Regions from separate parts of the Reichenbachiella sp. MALMAid0571 genome, predicted to be linked through region 2. Evidence: riboswitches for the same ligand, from Rfam matches in the RefSeq annotation. Region 2 holds a riboswitch; each other region holds the start of a gene.
The links. A riboswitch is a leader RNA that binds a small molecule or an ion and turns the genes downstream of it on or off. The one in region 2 is predicted to bind S-adenosylmethionine.
Positions count from the first base shown of each region.

Region 1: another riboswitch for S-adenosylmethionine. It lies ahead of AAOP42_RS05565 (homocysteine S-methyltransferase family protein); the one in region 2 lies ahead of AAOP42_RS13140 (trans-sulfuration enzyme family protein).
Region 3: another riboswitch for S-adenosylmethionine. It lies ahead of AAOP42_RS19935 (phosphoadenylyl-sulfate reductase); the one in region 2 lies ahead of AAOP42_RS13140 (trans-sulfuration enzyme family protein).

Region 1 covers NZ_JBDKWG010000107.1:12,757-19,604, forward strand. Annotated here, with positions in the region: gene metH (methionine synthase) at 1-1,836, opposite strand, end outside; gene AAOP42_RS05560 (four helix bundle protein) at 1,884-2,237, opposite strand; gene AAOP42_RS05565 (homocysteine S-methyltransferase family protein) at 2,266-3,279, opposite strand; SAM riboswitch class I at 3,336-3,456, opposite strand; gene AAOP42_RS05570 (bestrophin family protein) at 3,632-4,531, opposite strand; gene AAOP42_RS05575 (arylsulfatase) at 4,697-6,499, opposite strand; gene AAOP42_RS05580 (S8 family serine peptidase) at 6,604-6,848, opposite strand, start outside.
Region 2 covers NZ_JBDKWG010000133.1:72,065-78,912, reverse strand. Annotated here, with positions in the region: gene lysS (lysine--tRNA ligase) at 1-383, shown strand, start outside; gene AAOP42_RS13150 (Gfo/Idh/MocA family protein) at 463-1,902, opposite strand; gene AAOP42_RS13145 (SMP-30/gluconolactonase/LRE family protein) at 2,073-2,993, opposite strand; SAM riboswitch class I at 3,180-3,279, shown strand; gene AAOP42_RS13140 (trans-sulfuration enzyme family protein) at 3,451-4,626, shown strand; gene AAOP42_RS13135 (homoserine O-acetyltransferase family protein) at 4,635-5,657, shown strand; gene AAOP42_RS13130 (aspartate kinase) at 5,790-6,848, shown strand, end outside.
Region 3 covers NZ_JBDKWG010000147.1:154,719-161,566, forward strand. Annotated here, with positions in the region: gene AAOP42_RS19920 (thymidine kinase) at 1-383, opposite strand, end outside; gene AAOP42_RS19925 (2Fe-2S iron-sulfur cluster-binding protein) at 386-709, opposite strand; gene AAOP42_RS19930 (DUF8457 domain-containing protein) at 741-1,988, shown strand; SAM riboswitch class I at 2,045-2,151, shown strand; gene AAOP42_RS19935 (phosphoadenylyl-sulfate reductase) at 2,344-3,063, shown strand; gene AAOP42_RS19940 (CsbD family protein) at 3,102-3,242, opposite strand; gene AAOP42_RS19945 (lmo0937 family membrane protein) at 3,318-3,467, opposite strand; gene AAOP42_RS19950 (porin family protein) at 3,600-4,232, opposite strand; gene AAOP42_RS19955 (hypothetical protein) at 4,275-4,688, opposite strand; gene AAOP42_RS19960 (DUF302 domain-containing protein) at 5,012-5,404, shown strand; gene AAOP42_RS19965 (LytR/AlgR family response regulator transcription factor) at 5,435-6,214, opposite strand; gene AAOP42_RS19970 (sensor histidine kinase) at 6,195-6,848, opposite strand, start outside.

The sequences.
Region 1 (6,848 bases), on a different contig from region 2:
CTTATTTCCTATGAAATTTGGTTTTGTAATGGGTGTGGTTTCCCAATCTATTTTGAAACAATTTTCCTGAGCCTCTGCAAAGGGAATGTAGTTTTTATCTTTTGTTCTTCCTGCATGCTTTTCTCTTGCTTCCTGATATTCTTTTTTTACTCCTGAAACGTATGCCTCTTTCTTTTCACTCAGTAAATCTCCGGCAACAGGAACACTTCTCGATGCATCCAAAACATAAACCACAGGTCCGGAATAGCAAGGATCAATTTTTACTGCAGTATGAATCCGGGAAGTGGTAGCACCTCCAATCAGTAATGGAAACTGAGCTTTCTCTCTTTCAAGTAATTTTGCAAAGTCCACCATTTCATCTAACGAAGGGGTAATCAAGCCACTTAATCCAATAATATCGGCGTTCACCTCACGGGCTTTTTCCAGTATTTTTTCTCCTGGTACCATCACACCCATATCTATGATCTCATAGTTGTTGCATGCCATCACCACACCAACTATGTTTTTTCCGATATCATGCACATCACCTTTCACTGTGGCTAAAAGTACTGTTCCGGCATTTTTTGCTGCTCCTTCTGCCTTTTCAGCTTCCAGATAAGGTGTAAGGTAAGCCACCGCCTTTTTCATTACACGGGCACTTTTCACTACCTGTGGCAAAAACATTTTTCCTTCACCAAAAAGATCTCCAACCACATTCATCCCGTCCATCAATGGGCCTTCTATGACGTGCAAAGGCTTGTCTAAAAGCTGGCGTGCTTCTTCAGTATCTTCGTCAATAAATTCAACAATTCCTTTGACCAACGCATGTTCGATCCTTTTTCCTACCGGGAGCTCTCTCCATTCATCGTTTTTCTTTTCGGCCCTTTCACTTCCTACAAACGATTCAGCAAAATCAAGCAGTCTTTCAGTGGCATCTTCTCGTCTGTCCAATAAAACGTCTTCCACTTTTTCCAATAATTCTTTTGGAATGTCATCGTACACCTCAAGCATTGCAGGGTTTACTATTCCCATGTCCATTCCCTGACCAATGGCATGGTACAGGAAAGCAGAGTGCATGGCTTCTCTTACAGGATTGTTGCCCCTGAAAGAAAAAGACACATTACTGACACCACCACTTACATGTGCTGCGGGCAGGTTTTCTCTAACCCAGCGGGTAGCCTGGAAAAAATCCAGTGCATTCTTCCTGTGTTCATCCATGCCAGTAGCTACCGGGAAAATATTAAGATCGAAAATAATATCCTGTGGAGGGAAATTGATTTTAGGGCCAACCATCAAATCATACGTTCTCTTAACGATTTCAATTCTTCTTTGGTAATTGTCAGCTTGTCCATCTTCGTCAAAAGCCATGACGATGGTTGCGGCACCATATTGTTTGATGAGTTTAGCCTGACGGATAAATTCTTCTTCGCCTACTTTTAAACTAATAGAGTTTACTACTGATTTTCCCTGCACACATTTCAATCCTGCTTCTATGATTTCCCATTTGGAACTGTCAATCATGACGGGAATTTTTGCAATGTCTGGTTCAGATGCCATAAGATTCAGAAAATCAGTCATGGCTTTAACTCCGTCCAACATCCCTTCATCCATGTTTACGTCGATGATTTGTGCGCCTCCCTCTACCTGATCTCTTGCTATGGCAAGTGCATCTTCGAATTTTTCTTCTTTGATCAACCGAAGAAATTTTCGCGAACCAGTAACATTCGTCCTTTCTCCTACATTTATGAAATTTAGTTCAGGAGTGACAATCAATGGCTCCAATCCGCTGAGTTTCATTGGCGCATAATTGTGCCATTTGTATTTGTATTTTCCTGGATAGTCGGGGTGTATGTTCATTTTATTTTGAGTCAACGGTCAACTGATGACAGTCAACCGAATTTACGTTAGTTAATCGATTTTATAAGAGCTTGGGTTTTTACAATGAGTGTTTCGGTTTGATTATAGTATTTTAGAAAATATTCTTCGTTTATAAGATTTCTCCCCTTAGCTAGATAGAGACAAGTAATCACTTCAAGTCCGGATCTATTGGCGTATCTAAGGAACCTTTTAAATTCAGAATTAGATTGACCTGTGCTACCTTCAGAAATGTTAAGAGCAATAGAATCGGCTACTCTTTTTATTTGAGACGTTAAAATGTAGAGTTCGCTCTTAGGCCATTCTAATGTGAGTATATGAATTTCATTTGCCAACTGAATGGCATCTTTCCAAACCCTTAAATTTTCAAATTTAAAACTCATACTATTTTATTATAACCCAATCTTTCTGTTAGCTGTTAACAGTTGTCCGTTGACTATGAACAATTCTAGGCTTATACCCATCTGCCAATTCTGCTATTGCTTTAATATGATCAGGAGTGGTGCCACAGCATCCACCAATGATGTTGATCAAATCTTCATCTAGAAATTCTTTGATTTGACTTACCATGTCTTCCGGAGTTTCATCATAAGCACCAAATTCGTTGGGTAAACCTGCGTTTGGGTGAGCACTGATGTTGAATTCTGATTTACTGGATAACACATGCAAATAAGGCTTCAATTCTTTGGCTCCCAAGGCACAATTCAATCCAACACTTAGCAAATCCAAATGAGAAATTGAAATAAGAAAGGCTTCTGTATTTTGTCCGGACAATATCCTGCCACTGGCATCAGTAATAGTTCCTGATACCATGATTGGTATTTTGATTCCACGTTCTTCTGCTATTTCATCGATGGCCATTAAGGCTGCTTTGGCATTTAAAGTATCCGTGATGGTTTCTACCAGCAATAAGTCAGCTCCTCCATCAAGTAGGGCTTTTGCCTGATCTGAAAATGCCTGCTTCAGTTGATCGAAGTTGATCGCTCTGAATCCGGGATCGTTTACGTCGGGCGACATAGATGCCAGTCGGTTGGTAGGTCCCATTGATCCTGCTACAAACCGGGGTTTGTCAGGTTCATTGGTGCTAAATTCTACAGCAACTTCTTTTGCCAATTTTGCCGATTCAAAGTTGATCCGATAAACCCAGTCTTCCAGTTTGTAGTCTGCCTGAGCGATCCAGGTACTGCCAAAAGTATTGGTTTCTACGATATCGGCTCCTGCTTCAAAATATGCTGCATGAATTCCTTTGATTACATCCGGCCTGGTGATAGACAGCAAATCATTGTTGCCTCTCAATGGAACAGGATGGTCTTTTAGTTCTTCATTTCTGAAGTCCTTTTCTTCTAATTGATGACGCTGGATCATTGTGCCCATTGCACCATCCAAGATCAATATTCTTTCTTTGAGAATATCTCTAATGTCCATATCTAATTGTTTAGCTTGGAACTCAATTTTGCTTACCTAAGAAATCACTTGACGATTACCTATCTTTTTCCAACCGGAAACGGTCGGAGTGGGAATTGGCACAACATCCGTATTGCGGCTATGGATATGTTGCCAAGACGTCTAAGGGCCCAATCCCTCGGTCTTTCTTGATAAGTAAGGCAAATATAAGTGAAAAATAATAGGCTGCAAGCTAAATCCGAATGCAATTTCCGGTAGGTGAGTTAAAAAGGATTGTCGAATTCTGTTAATTCTTTGCACAGAACCAACAAAGGTGGAGCATGTAGAAATCAGGTGTTCCGGTTTTTTTGAATTAGTTGTAAAGTATTAACGGTTATTTTGTTGCTACTACAGGGTATTCATAATTCTCTGTATCAATAATCTCTCTCACCGCATTTTTGATTTTTACAGCCAATTCATCAAGAGGCAAGTCATTGATGTCAGTACCAAAGGGGTCTTCAATTTCTTCAGCTATTAATTCAATACTAAACAGGAAGTAGAAAATTGACACTACAATTGGCACGGCCCAGTATCCAAATTGCCAAACCAGTGCAAAGGGTAAGGAATTGATGTAAAAGAAAACGAATTTTTTGATAAACATACTGTAGGAATAAGGTATGGGGGTTGATTTAATACGCTCGCAAGCACCAATAATATCAGTAAATGCTTTCATTTCCTTATCCAGTACGAAAAACTGTTCCTGACTCAAATCACCTCTGTCTCTCAATAGTTGAATTCTTTGGTACATTATTCTATTGATCATATTGGGACGGTGTTTACTTTTGATCACAGCACTTTTCATTTCTGGATCCGGAAATTCCATTTCTCCTACCTTAATGCTACCTCTAAGATGCTCTTTCATCGAAAAGACCAGATTTGGAATTTGAGTTCTAAAGAAATGTTTATCCTCTGGGTTGGTTGTGAATGAACTTATTTTGATGGCCAAGGTTCTGCAGTTGTTGACCAGAGAACCCCAAAGCTTACGGCCTTCCCACCAGCGATCATAGGCGGTATTCGTTCTGATAACTAGAAACAGGCCAAGTATAATCCCTAGTATGGAGTGAAAAGCAAGAGTACCTTCGTATTCTAATTTAATGATTTCCTTCATCACGTATTCTACCGACGCAGTAAATGCTCCTACCAACACCATCATTGGCAAAAGAGCTCGCATTACATGACGGCTGTAAACACTAAATATGTGTGAGACATACGTTTTGGGATTGTACTTTATCATCGTAGTTGGTTGGTTGGTGATACTTTGATTCCAAAGTAAATAATAAATTGTTAATATTTAGAAGATTCTTGGAATTCGATTGACTTTAGTCAATTAAAATCTTTTTAGAGCAATGAGGAAGAACCGTTTGTCGGTATTTTACCTTGATGTTTCGACTTGCCTGCATCAAATTTTTGGAGTGAAATTTTGTTTTTTCAGCAGTAGTAATCTAAAATCTAAAGCTTCCTTACCCGGAATATCAGGTGCTTGCAATATCAACTGACCTGTATTTTTATTCAGATGAATAGCACCCATATTCAGAGGCTTAAAATCTTTCGTATAAGACTCAATTCGTTTGTGTCTATCGTATTGCATACCAATCAATGGTGGATCATGCGGTTCGGTGATTTTGGTTTTCAGAGTATCTGAATCAAAAATGAGTTCAATGGTTGAGCCTGTATTTTCCTTCGAACAAGTGTAGTATATAGTTGCATCGTAATCTCCTTCCTCTAATACTTCTATGTCCCATGAGATATAATCTTTCTCATCCGTCCAATTGGTAAAATAGGAACAGTTTGGCCACCGATTCGACCTTTGTATGTTGCCATGAGCCTGGCCGTCTTGCGCAGGTATTTGAGTATATTCAAAATCGGGATGGCCAACAGGAAAGGTTCTCAAATCCTTTTTTGGGAGTTCGGATAATACATCAGTTTTCCATTGGTCTTTGATATTCATCATCTCCTTTTTTATATCGGGATATTGATCAGATACATCAGTGCTTTGACCCGGATCTTTGATCATGTGGTACAGGTTGTCTTCCGCATCCAATCGGAATCGCTGACTTCTTACACTTGTACTATTTCTCCAATTATTGATAATATATCTGTCTTCCCAATCAGAATCATTTTCTATAAGTAGTGGTTTTAGACTTTTTCCATCCAAAGGTTTTTTAGGAGAAAATCTAATTCCGGCCAACTTGGTTAGCGTTGGGTATAAATCCAACATACTGGAAATTTTAGTGATTTTTTTTCCAGCATCTATTTTTCCTTTCCACTGAACTATGAGAGGAGACCTTACCCCGCCTTCATCGGTAGATCCTTTTTTGCCTTTCATATTACCGTTCCATCGGTATCCATTGGGTCCATTGTCAGATAGGTAAGCGATGATGGTGTTTTCTGTTAGTTTTAGTTCATCAAGTTTTTTGATCAGCCTTCCTACATTCCAGTCTATGTTTTCACACATAGCAAGTGCAGCTCTGGTGTGCTGAAGATCCTCTTTTTCAGGATTCCGGTGAAGCATTTTTAATTCTTTGTTCTCATATTTTCGCCACCATTCATCAGGTATCTGCATGGGGCTGTGTGGCGTGTTGTATGGAAGGTATAGGAAGAAAGGATTGCTTTTGTTATTTTCAATAAAGGTTATGGCTTTGTTTGTGAAATCATCTATAATAAATCCTTCACCCTGAACCAATTGTCCATTGTGTTCTAAAAGGGGAGCGAAATAGTTGCCCCAATGACCTGAGCAAAAGCCATAGAATTCGTCAAAGCCACGTCCGTTTGGGTGGTATGGGTATTGCATTCCATTGTGCCACTTACCAATGACAGCTGTTTGATATCCGGCTTGTTTGAAGGTTTGGGCTATGGTAGTTTCATCCAAATCCAATCTTTCTCCACCTGCACTGGTGCTGTACACCCCACCTCTGACATGATACCTTCCGGTCAGCAATTCTGCCCGGGTAGGGGAACATACTGGGCTCACATAGAATCTATCGAAAATGGTACCTTGCCGGGCTAATTCATCAATATTAGGAGTATTTATATTCGAATTTCCATTGATACTTAAATCTCCCCATCCCTGATCATCCGTTAGTATAAAAACAATATTGGGAGTAACATCCACTTCATTTTTCGCACATGAAAATAAGGCTGTAAGAGCAATAAATGCAATACACAGTTTTATTCCGTATGAAGAAAAAAAATGTTGGGCCATAATGTTTTGGAAGACACGGATAGTTTTTGGTTTTAAAGGTAAATATATTTTTTAGAATAAAGTTTTGCTACATTGATACTTCAATCCATGTATTGGGTGATGTCTTATATTTTCATAAACCGACTTACTTCTATGCCTGTAGTTGTCTCTACCTGAACGATATAGACACCACTGCTAAAGGCACTTATGTCAACTATCATTCTACTTTCGAACGACGAGGTAAACAACACATTACCACTGATATCAACGATAGAAATCTTTGTGCCTGATAGCTCGGAAGTTAAGTTCAGACTAATGTTTGCTGAAGATGGGTTCGGATAAATAGTAAGGTTCTGGTCGTATGTGATAT
Region 2 (6,848 bases):
AGGCAATGGTTTTGGATGAGGACTTTCTGCGGGCTCTTGAATATGGAATGCCACCTACAGCTGGCCTTGGTGTAGGTATTGATCGTTTGTCAATGATCATGACCAACTCAAATTCAATTCAGGATGTGTTATTTTTTCCTCAAATGAAACCAGAGAAGAAAGATCAATACCTTACAGACTCTCAATATCAGGCTTTGGGAGTGAGGACGGAACTGATCCCTGTTTTACAGAAAGTGGGTATGATATCTATTGATGCTTTCAAGGAAGCAAAGGACAGCAAACTTTTCAATGATGTTTGCGGAACAAAGAAGAAACTGAAGTTGAATGATGTGAAAAATCCTACATTGGAAGAGGTGCAGGGCTGGATCGAAAAAGCAGGGTAAGGAAGAAACGAAGTAGAAAAGAAAAAGCCTCAAATATTTATTTGAGGCTTTTTCTTTGAAATCATAAAAATGAATGAGTTTACCATCCGGTATATTCTCTTTTTACAAATTGGTTGGCATCATCGAAGTTCTTGATCTTCATAGATGGGCCATCCCAGACAAGCTTAATACCCCTACCCGGATAATTGAAGTCTTTGCCATCTGCTGTTGGCGTTCTCAAATCAAAACTTCTAAGCGCAAGGTTACCCATTAGAATGCTCTCCGTTAATGGCCCTGCTATATCAAAGTCTGAACTACATTCTTTTTCCTTATATCCGGCAATACAAGCATTTACCCACTGTAGATAATGACCTTCGGGTACACGTGCTATGGTTTCAGGTACATTGATGTACTCGTTTACATCAGTTGGTAACAGCCTTGGTTTTTTACCATATACATCACACATCATTTTTCCTTTTGTACCAATCATAAGTACTCCGTTACCTCCGTCACCCATTAGTTCGTTCGGCCCTAATTCTTCAGGTCTGGCTGGTTGAATGCCACCATCCATCCAGTGAAGTTTAACAGCTGATTTTTCATCTCTTTCAGGAAATTCCAGAATGGTATGCGACGAAGGAGGACAACTTTCGGGACTATATACACGTCCCCATACTCCTACGTAGCTGGTTCCTACACTACATTCCACACTTGTTGGATAGCCTAGTTGCAACGTTTTGAAAGCTGGCTCAATAATGTGGCATGCCATATCTCCAAGTGCCCCGGTACCATAATCCCACCATCCTCTCCAGTTAAATGGCAGTAAGCCATCTACATAGTCTTTACGTGGAGCAGTTCCTTGCCATAATTCCCAATCCAGTTCTTTGGGTATTTTACTTTTTTTCGATGGCCAGGCTATTCCTTGAGGCCATACAGGCCTGTTTGTCCAGCAATACACTGTGTGTACATCTCCTATCAGGTTTGCATTATACCATTCCTGCATTTTACGCACACCATCACCTGAAGCTCCCTGATTACCCATTTGAGTAACTACTTTGTATTTTTGCGCAGCTTCTGTTAACTGTCTGGCTTCAAATATATCATGTGTCAGAGGCTTTTGCACATATACATGTTTGCCCAATTGCATTGCAGCAAGAGCCTGAGCTCCATGCATGTGATCCGGAGTGGAAACTGATACAGCATCAATGTTGTTTTTTTCTTTTTCCAACATGATGCGGTAGTCCTTGTAATACTTTGCATCAGGGAAATTCTCTCTACTTGTTTTTGCTTCCCTGTCATCTACATCACATAAAAATGCAATTTTCACGTTGGGGCTTTTTGCAAAATTGACAATATCTGATTTTCCTTTACCGCCGGCTCCAATCCCAGCGATATATAGAGTGTCAGACGGAGCTACAAATCCATTTCCTCCAAGTACAGACCTGGGTACAATGGTAAAAGCTGCTCCGGCAATACCGAGGCTTTTAATGAATTTTCTTCGTGAATCCGAAGTAGTTAATTTCTTGTTTTTATTGTTTTCCATTTATGAATTGTGATTTTATAGAAAGAAGCGATTAAGATAATAATGTAATTTATTTATAACAAAGCTTCATGCAAATAAGATGCCTTAATAGGATTAATTAAGCCATTATTTTGGCCAATAATCAAAAAAATGGAACAAAGAGTATATATATTATTAGAGGTATAATGGTTTCATTTTGAGTTCATGACAAATGTCCTGCCGGCATGTGCTGTTTCAAATTTTTCAATAAATCCTCGGTCCTGTAGGGTTACAAAACACGTCTTTCCTTCCGATCCTCCGAAAGCGATATTTGATGGTTTTTTACCTTTAAGGGTTACTTCGTTAATTTTTTCTCCTGATGGGGATAAAATAAGAATCGTTCCTTTTCCATGTCTGGTTATATAAAGGTTGCCTTCAACATCACAACGCATACCGTCCATCCCAAAGTCTTTCACCTTTGCCAATAATCTTTTGTTCGAAATATCACCAGTTTTGCTAAGATCGTAAGCCCAAATATTTCTCTGGACACTTTCGTTGACATATAACGTTTTTTCGTCCGGACTCACTTCTATTCCATTAGTTGTACCCATATTGGTTTCCAGTAGTGTGAATGTTCCATTGGTGTCTATACGCCAGATTTGCCCGGATTCATTTTTCCAGTCAGGATCGGAAGCAAATATGATATTGGAAGAAGTAATAGCAATATCATTGGGTTGGGTCATCCCATCATTGTGAGCGTAAACAGTTATTTTTTTATTAGTCATATTTACTTGCAGTATATTATGACCAGTGTAGTCAGCTATGTACATCATCCCCCGGCTTCCAAATCGAATACCATTGCCTGTACTGCCTTCGGGTAGCTGATCAATAAACATTTGAAATTGTCCTGGAGGATCAAACATACCAATAGAGCCTGATTTGAATGGATTTACAAAATATAAATTACCGTTAACATCGACCGCAGGGCCTTCTAAGCCGGATGTAACATCACCCAGATTGTACTCAATATCAGTAGTTTTATACAGATTATTTTCGACGTTTTTTGTTTTTTGTTGATCGCTTTTACAAGAATAGAATAAGGCAATAAGAATCAACGGAAAGATGTTTTTCATAATACTAAACTTAGCTGTTTTATCAGTATTCAATATTGAGTACAATTTATATCATTATATCCAAAAAGTATTACGCAAATAGCAGGTAAGTGGAGATTAGAATTATTTACTAAATATTAGTCTGCATTTTGAGAATATTATCAAATTAATGTGTTTATTTGCGCATTCGTTCTTTAAAAACATTTTGACTTATCAAGAAAGGTGGAGGGATATGGCCCTAAGAAACCTTGGCAACCTATTTTATAATAAGGTGCCAATTCCTACCCTGAAAAGGGATCGATAAGAAAGTAGAGGATTCATTAAAAGAAATTATATAATCCCTTCTGACTTATCTCAGAAGGGATTTTTTTATGGGTAGAGTTTTGGAAAATTAAATTTTATTCCATTATCAAACCCGACGATACCTTTTGAGAGTTGAGATAGAAAAGAGCAGTGTTGAACTTAAAAGTTAGTGGTCGTGTATAAAAATTTTGAAACAATTGCCATAAGAACGCAGGAGAAAAGATCCGAGAACAGAGAACATTCTGTTCCATTATATCTTACTTCCAGTTATGTCTTTGATGATGCAGAGCAAGCAAGAGCCTTGTTTGCAGATGAGGAAGATGGAAACATCTATTCCAGATTTACCAATCCAAATACTTCTGAGTTTGCTTCTAAAATGGCTCAATTAGAAGGTACAGAAGATGCTTTTGCTACCGCTACCGGTATGGCTGCAGTATTTGCAAGTATCGCTCCGTTTTTAAAATCCGGGGATCATATTTTGGCTTCAAGGTCAGTTTTCGGAAATACGCATAAAGTCATTACCGAAGTACTTCCTGAATGGGATATCACATATACCTATGTGGATATTAAGAAGCCTGAAACCTGGGAAGCAGCCATTCAGACCAATACAAAAATGATCTTTGTTGAAACTCCTTCAAATCCTGCTTTGGATTTGATAGATCTGGAATGGCTGGGTAAGCTTTCAAAAAAGCATGGGTGTTTGTTGAATGTTGACAATTGTTTTGCGACACCTTTTTTACAACAACCAGCCAAATGGGGAGCGGATCTTATTACGCATTCTGCTACCAAATACATTGATGGACAGGGGCGTGTAATGGGAGGTGTTGTTTTAGGAAACAAAGAGTTGATTGCTAAAGTAAGAACTTTTGCCAAACGAACAGGGCCATCTCTTTCTCCATTCAACGCCTGGGTACTTTCCAAGAGCCTTGAAACACTGGCTCTCAGAATGGAAAGACATTGTGAAAATGCCCTTCGGTTAGCGGAATATCTGGAACAACATGATGATGTGGCTTCTGTGTCGTATCCATTTTTATCAACATATCCAAATTATGAACTCGCAAAGAAACAAATGAAATTGGGGGGGGGATTGGTCTGCTTTGAATTGAAAGGTGGACTAGAAAGTGGGAGGAAGTTTTTGAATGCACTGGAAATGATTTCGTTGACAGCAAATCTCGGTGATACCCGGACAATTGCTACTCATCCTGCTTCAACAACACATTCTAAACTAAGTGAAGAAGAAAGAAGACAAGTGTCAATTGGTGCTGGTTTAGTACGGGTTTCTCTGGGATTAGAGCATTTTGACGATATTAAAAACGACATAGAACAAGCCATTCAAAAGTCAATTAATTAAAATCACTTATGTCTGCAAAGCAGTTTTATCAATACAATAAAAGATTTGAGCTGGAAGCCGGGGGGTATTTTCCCGACCTGACTATCGCCTACCATACCTATGGTAAAATGAATGCAGACAAAAGCAATGTTGTTTGGATTTGCCATGCTCTTACCGCCAATTCGGATGTTGAGGACTGGTGGCCTGGAATGGTCGGAGAAGGATGCCACTTTGATCCAGAGGATTATTACATAGTATGTGCCAATATGCTTGGGTCGTGCTATGGATCTACAGGTCCATTGAGTATCAATTCTGAGACAGGAAAACCCTACTATTTGTCTTTCCCGATGGTTACCATTAGAGATATGGTCAATGCCTATGACCTCCTGCGCCAGTATTTGAAAATTGATAAAATAAATACTGTGATCGGAGGGTCATGTGGTGGACATCAGGCACTTGAAATGGCTTTGTTGTTGCCTGATTTGATCGAAAACCTCGTGGTGTGTGTGTCTTCTGCTACAGAATCGGCATGGAGTAAGGCGGTGCATACAGCTCAGCGAATGGCTATGGAGGCAGATGGTACATGGGGAGAAGATAACGAAAATGCCGCTATAGAAGGAATGAAGGCGGCAAGAGGAATAGGGTTGCTTACTTACAGAACGATAGAGGCTTACATCCAAACACAAAATGATGAAGACAATGAAAAGCTGGATAACTACAAAGCATCGTCATACATCAAGTATCAGGGTGAAAAATTGGCAAAACGATTCAACGCTTATTCTTACTGGTATTTGTCTAAAGCCCTCGATACACATAATGTAGCAAGAGGAAGAGGTTCTTTGGTGGATGTACTCAATTCTATCAAAGCAAAAACCCTGATAGTAAGTATAGACTCTGATATATTAATTCCAGTATCTGAGCAAAAAACATTGGCAGAAAACATACCTGGATCGAAGCATGAGATTATTCACTCTGATTATGGGCACGATGGTTTTCTGATCGAGCATGAAAAAATAACAGCCAAGTTGAAAGATTTTTTTTCAAATAAATAGTAGTCAAATACGCTTAACTTTGTAAGCAGTAAGTGTGAATTTTTTAATAAATAGAAAATAAGTAATTGTTGGCGATGGATTTGTTTTAGGCATCATGCACCAATAATTATTAAGTAGAAAACTAAGTAGTATATGAAAGTTTTAAAGTTTGGAGGTACATCAGTAGGATCAGCTGAGAATATGAAAAGAGTATCTCAAATTGTAGAAGATGAAGAACCAAGATTTGTGGTATTGTCTGCCGTGTCAGGTACTACCAACGACCTGGTAGCAATATGTACATGTCTATATGCCAATGATAAGGAGGGAGCACGCAAGATCATTGAAAAGTTCAATTTCAGGTATGATGAACTGATAGAAGGATTGTATGACTCTGAAGAATATAAAATAAAAGGAAGAGAACACTACAGTGCATTTGTTGATCTTCTCAATGGGATAGTAGATTCAGATTTTTCTGAAAAGGAAGAAAAAGTAGTTTTGGCTCAGGGAGAGGTACTTTCAACCAAGTTATTTACCACAAAGCTTGAGGAGGAAGGTAAAGATGTGATGTTGCTGGATTCTTTGGAATTTATGCGATTGACTTCAGAAAGCGAACCGGATTTAGAGTTTAGTAAATTGGAACTGGATGCTATTTTGACAAGGCATTCCGGAGTGGATCTCTTTATTGCTCAGGGATATATCTGTAGAAATAGCAAAGGAGAGATAGACAATCTGCAAAGGGGAGGGAGCGACTATTCTGCATCATTATTGGCAGAGGCAATAGATGCTTCTGAACTCCAGATTTGGACTGACATTGATGGTATGCACTACAACGATCCAAGGATAGTCGAGCATACCAAAAGTATTCCTAAGCTCTCTTATGAAGAGGCTGGTGAACTGGCATATTTTGGAGCTAAAATATTACACCCATATTGTCTGCTCCCTACCAGACGAAAAAATATTCCCGTGAGGGTTAAAAATACTATGGATCCTTCTGCCATTGGTACCTACATCAGTGAAGATACTTCTGAGTTTGGAATCAAAGCCGTAGCAGCGAAAGACGGGATCATAGTAATAAAAATAAAATCGACCAGAATGCTTCTTGCTTATGGTTTCTTAAAAAGGATATTTGAAGTATTTGAAAAGTATGAAACCTCAGTTGATGTAATTACTACTTCTGAAGTAGCAGTGTCGTTGACTATTGACAATGGTAAA
Region 3 (6,848 bases), on a different contig from region 2:
TCCATATCCAACCCGGCAACAATTACCCTTTTGCCTTTATTTGCAAGTTTTCTTGTTACACTTACTATCTCCTGATCAAAAAATTGAGCTTCATCTATGCCTACCACATCGCTATTTCCTGCTAATAGCAATATATCATTGGCAAATTGCACGGGTGTTGACCTGATAGAGTTTTCGTTGTGAGACACCACTTCAGTCTGGTGGTAGCGTGTATCTACTGCCGGTTTAAATATTTCAACCTTTTGTCTGGCTATTAAAGCCCTGTTCATTCTCCGAATGAGTTCCTCTGTTTTTCCTGAAAACATTGATCCACATATTACCTCTATCCAACCTGTCGGTTCATTCTTTGCTTTAAACTTGACAATATGCGGTTCTATAAACATAGTTAATCAGAATAGCTTATGTGCATGAATTTGTTGGACGAATCTACTTTGATGATTACATCTCCCAAAACATGGCATTGACAAGCCAGCCGCTCATTTTCTTTGAGTCTTCCGGAATCAATGTATTTATCCTCGCAGGTGGTTATTGGAGATACATTTTCTATACCATCCAAAAATATTGCTTTGCAGGTAGTGCACCTTCCTTTACCTCCACAGGCATACATCCAATCTACATTATTTTCATGAATGATATCAAGAAGCAATTTTTCATCGTTTTCACTTAAAATTTCCTTCTTATTGAGGTTTTCTATGACGATTTTCGGCATATTTTATAACTTTACAAAACAAGCAAATATTATGACTGGCAACAAATTAAATCAAAAGGCAGCAGAAAGTTATAGCAAATCATTTTCTTCAATAATCCTCGAGAAACATTTCCCTACAAGCAACGCAATTACCGGCCAGCAAATATTGGACATTACTCCTGTAAAGCAAGTCAATTTTTATATATTAAAGGTCTTGTTTCTTCAGTGGCAGGAAGAAACAAAAAAATTTCAAAGCCCTTTTTTCGACTATTCAAAACCCGAAGTTAAAGATGGATTGAAAAGCCTTATCAATACGCTTTCAAAAAATATTTTGATAAAGAAAGAACCATTCAGGCCTCTATTGGAGAAAGCTGTTTTGGATACGATTACTTTGATGTACAATCCGACAGAGTTTTTTATCACAGAATTTTCTAACCTGCCGAATGTAACCAGAATTCAGGGTTTCAAAGGGCTGTCTAAATATATTAAGCTAAGAAAAAATATCTACAATAAAATAGTAGAGAAGCTTGATAATGATGGCAATCAGGTAATAACTAATGATGAAATAAAAACCCTGGTACAATTTGTTGTCAGCCAACAAACGCCAGACAATGATGATATTTCCGGAGAAGCCGATTTGTTTTCTTCCATACTTCCTCTGGATGTATTTGAAAAAGTGAAAGAAGAAGAACCAGTTGTAGAAATCATTGATGAACCAATAGCTGAAGAAGAGATTTTGATTAAGGTAGAAGAGGAAGAAGATACCGAAGAGGTTGGAGAAATAATAATAGAAGAGGAGGAGCTTGATGAAATAAATCAAGACACCAGCGATCATGATGGAGGAATTTTGATAGAAAAAGACGACCATGAAGAGGTCGAAGAAGAAGAGAACATGGATGAGGAGTTTTCTCCAATAGTAGAAGTGAAAACCGCTCCAGCCCCCATCATAGCTGAAAAACCAACCACCGTAAACGAAAAATTTACTGAGGAAAAGCATACCATCAACGAAAAATTTGAAAACAACAAACCAAAATCTTCAATTGCGGAAGTTCATGAAACAGAGAAAATTTCTGAGATACAGAAGAGCATTAGCGTAAATCAACGCTACATGTTTTTGAATGATCTTTTCAATGGTGATTCCAGTGAGTATTCTAAAGCACTGGAGGAAGTAGAAAAAAGCAATTCATTTGACGAATCAGTGGAACTTTTGGTACAGAACTATTCTAAAAAATACGAATGGGACATGAACTCTGATGAGGTTAAAGAGCTTTTAAAAGTGATCTTTAAGCGGTTTAGGTGAGTTTTTGGTATGAGAGCTAATTTATCCTAGCTTTGCGACTCGTTCTTTAATATGATAACTTATCAAGAAAGGTGGAGGGAATGGCCCTTTGAAGCCTTAGCAACCTTTCCTTTTATGGAAAAACGGTGCTAAATCCTGTCCCAAAAATGGGAACAGATAAGTCCAAGGACATTTTGTCAAACCGATATAAATGCCTCTTTCGACTTATCGACAGGGGCTTTTTTATTTCTTGGTGACCTTATTCTATTGATGAACAAACCTAAAACAACATTATCTATCAATTATTAAAAAAAAATAGACCCTAAAAGAAAATTCTTCGTAAGAAGTTCAATATTTAATGTAATTGAGAAGGAATATGGAAGCTGAAAAAACAGAAACACAAAAGCTGACAATAGATTTGGAAAATGCTGAAACCAGAGCAAAACAGATCAGGCAATTGAATGAAAGATATCATTCGCTGACCATCGAAGAAAGAGTAACTGCTCTTTATGAAGATTTTGATCAGGCAGATGTCATGCTTACTTCGTCTTTTGCTGCTACCTCTGCCTTTTTACTCAAGGTCTTTTCTTTGGCTAACCCCAGTCAAAAAATCTATTTTATTGACACGGGGTATCATTTTAGAGAAACATTGGAATACAAAGAAAAGCTCACAGAGCTCTATGGCCTGAATGTAGAAAGTATAAAAGCAGAAGATTGGAAACACGATTTTACCACAAAGGAAGAGACCTGGAAAAAAGATCCGGACTTCTGCTGCTCAATAAATAAAGTTGAACCTCTCAACGAAATCAAAGAAAACTACAAAATCTGGGTGTCAGGACTGATGGAATGGCAAAGCGATCACCGTTCTACACTGGATATTTTTGAAGACAGAAATGGCATCATCAAGTTTTATCCCTTACTGGATGTAACTCAGGAAGAAAGAGAAGCTTATATAAAAGATCACAACCTTCCTTTTCATCCGCTAGTAGCCAAGGGATATTTTTCTATAGGCTGTGAGCACTGTACCGTACCTGGAAAAGGTCGTAGCGGCAGGTGGAACAACAGCCCGAAAACAGAATGTGGATTGCACCTGTAAGTAAATCTAAGAATTGAAAGTGCTTCATTGGATAACCTCTAATTTGAGTTTTCAAGCACTTTCAATTCTGAAATCTTTTTCGCTTCTGCCACAGCAAGTTCATTTTCAGTAAACTCACCATACTTTTCTTTCAATTTTCCTTTCAATATATTCCAGTTTCCTTGATCTAATAATTCCATGTTTTGTTTCGTTTTTTTGATTTTCAATAATTTTCTATTTACTCCAACTCCGAGCAACGTCTTACCTCTGAAAACTTAAGCAACTCCCCTGATTATTCTAAGTATAATGGCAAGAAGGGCAATGACAAGAAGAATGTGAATAAGACCTCCTGCACTGTAACCCAAAAAGCCAACCAGCCAGAAAATGACCAATACTACTGCGAGTATATAAAGTATATTTCCCATGATTTTTTTGTTTTAAGAGTTAAAAATTTATTGTACTTATCAGTACCTGAAACCTGCAGACTTGTCAGGTTTATATCTGAAAGTAAACCTGACAGGTCTCTATTGCTGTTTCCTAAAAGCTTACAAAATTGATTACAACCTAAACCCAAAAGTCAGCTGATACCATACGTTTTTGTAACGTGGGGTACTTGAAGTACCATCTCCATGGTTATTTATCATATCCCACCCGACTCTGGTTCCAATTACAAAATCATTTAGGTTAAAATCTACACCTCCGATAAAACCCATGGTGTTTTTGCGGATGTTATCATTTTCAAATTCCTGCTCCTGCACCACACTACCTCCTACATTGGTAAATTCATCTTTTTGTTTTAAAAGGAAGGAATATTGTGGGCCAGCTACCAGACTAATGGCAGGAGATGGTTTCACCGAAAACATCAAAGGAATATCAATGTAATTCGTGGTACGAGTGACATCATAAGACAAGCCTTGTATGGTACCTGTTCCCTTAAATCCCTTTCGGGAATATAAAACTTCCGGCTGAAGCCCTATAAATTTACCAATAGGGATTGTGATAAATACTCCGGTAGCCAACCCAAATCTACCATCTGCTTCAAACTCTTCACCTTGTGAGTCATATACATTAGAATAATTAGAGCCTATTTTCAACCCAAACTGTGGATTTTCACGGTGATCCATACTTTGAGACTTTGCATCAAATACTATACAGGCTATTGCGATTATTAATATTGGTAACTTTTTCATGATTTTCTGTTTATATGTGTTCAATATTGGATTATCTGATAATTATTTATCAGAACCATCCAATGCCTCTGCAATTTCTTGTTTCACATCGTTAAACTCAGCTTCAATGTCATCCATGGTTTCATTTACATCACTCTTAATGCTTTCCCAATTGTCTTTAGTAGCATTTTTAGCTTTGGTCAAGGAAACTTGCACATCTTTCTTTTTCTGTTTCAGGTCTTCCTGTACTTTTTCAAGATTCCTTTCAATTGGTCCTTCGTTGAGGTTTAATTTGTCTTCAATATCATCGATGGCATCATCAATATTGGTTTCCAGTTTTTCAAGCTCCTTTACTATTTCTTCTTTTTGCTGTTTAAGATCATTGGATTGATTGCCTGAGCATGCAAACAAGAAAATAAGAGCTACTACTCCGATGGTTTTAGTGATCATATTGAGACTTCTATTATGCGCTTTCATGTTTATATATTTTTGGTTTAACTTAATTTGTACTTACCTAATAGGAATAAACATGCCAGCAAAATAAAAGTGTGTTTATAGTGCATATAAGCCGATATTGGAAATTCGTATTTCTCAAATTGAGAAAATACTCTCTATACTAGACGATTAAAGAGAAACACCTTCCCTGATAAATCAGATATTTAAAGAATTGAAATATACTGAGTAGAGCGGAGTATTATAAAACCAATACCCCATGTTTTCACATAGTTATACGGTAAATATTTGTTATTTTTATGCAATACCAATTGAACCAAACGACACTACATTTAACCATAAAAATTATGAGCTATTATTTCAATACAATACTTAAAGGAAAGGATTTCGATAAAGCCATTGAGCTTGTGACGATCGAATTGAAAAAGGAAGGTTTTGGAGTCTTAACGGAAATTGATGTGAAAGAAACATTGAAAAAGAAAATTGATGTTGATTTTAAGAAGTACAAGATTCTGGGTGCATGCAATCCTCATTTTGCTCATAAAGCACTCCAAAGTGAAGATAAAATAGGTGTTTTCCTTCCTTGCAACATCATTGTGGAAGAACATGAAAATGGAGATGTGGAAGTTTCCGCAGTTGATCCCATTGCTTCTATGGGAGCTGTTCAAAACGAAACTTTGGGAGGATTAGCTTTAGAAGTTCAACAAAAACTGATAAGGGTGATAGCAAACCTCAATTAAAATATCTTGATACCTATTGCCAATACTAGTTTACTTCTCCAGCCACTTCATAAACTCCGGGACTCGTACACGACTGATCAGAATCTGATCTTCGGTAGGTGGCTGTAGTATTACTTCAAGACGGCTGTTGAAGTATTTATTTACCATTTTCACCGAATGAATATTAGTGATACATTTTCTGGAAATCCTAAAAAATTCATTGGGATCCAAAATTTTGGCAAGTTCGTCCAGAGAGTAATCAATAATAAATTTTTTATTTTCTTTTGCTACCAGATAGGTGTAATCATGCTCGGACAAAAAGAATGCAGTATCCTGTACGGAAATATGACGAATACGATCTCCGGTTTTGACCATAAATCGTTTTTTATATTCCTTTTTACCATCTGTAGTGATCTCAAACAGCCGATCTACCTGCTCTGAATTAAGCACCACGTTTGTTGAACCGGAAAAGGTGCTCCTCAACTTCGAATATTTATCCAAACTAGCCTCTAGTTTGTCAATTTCTATAGGCTTCAATAGATAATCTATACTATTTACTTTAAAAGCCTTCAGGGCATAGTTCTCAAATGCTGTGGTGAAAATGATGGGACTTTCTACTTCTACTTGTTTGAATATTTCAAAACTGAGGCCATCCGAAAGCTGAACATCCAAAAATATCAAATCTGGTTTGGGATTGTTTTGCAACCACTCTATGCTATCTTCTACGGTATCAATACAGTCAAGTACCTCAACTCCATGGGATGATGATTCTAATAGTCGTTTTAACTCCTTTTGAGCATGAATTTCATCCTCAATAATTAATGCTGTCATAGCGTGGATCCAATAGTGGTATTTTCACAATAAAAAACTCCTGAGTCTCGTTTATGATAACTCTCTTATCAGTTACCAACTGGTAATGACTACAAATATTGTCCAAACCAATCTTAGAAGAATAACCTTTTGAAGATTTTAATTTCAATGTGTTCTTAAACACAATATAATCGTCCTCCACGTTTACCCAAATTGACAATGGATTTTTCATAGACGCAACATTATGTTTTATGGCATTTTCTATAAGCATTTGAAAAATAATGGGAGGCACCATATAATCTCCCCATTTTTCATCTATTTCTATTTTCAAATCTAGTTTATCACCAAACCTCAATTTAATAAGGTCTATGTATGAATTCAATGCATGAAGTTCCTCATTGATAGACACCAGACCCTTTCCCCTATACTCCAACACATTGCGATATACTTTTGCTAATTTTCGGATAAAATTATGCGCTGTGTTCTGATCCGAATACACCAGAGAAGACAAGGTATTTAGACTATTGAAAAGAAAATGAGGGTTTACCTGAGTCTTGAGCATTTCATACCGAATTTGAAGGCTTTGCTTTTTAAACCGTTCTATTTCCATCAGAGATTTCCGCCACCTATTGAGAAAGAATATCCCCAGTTCGAT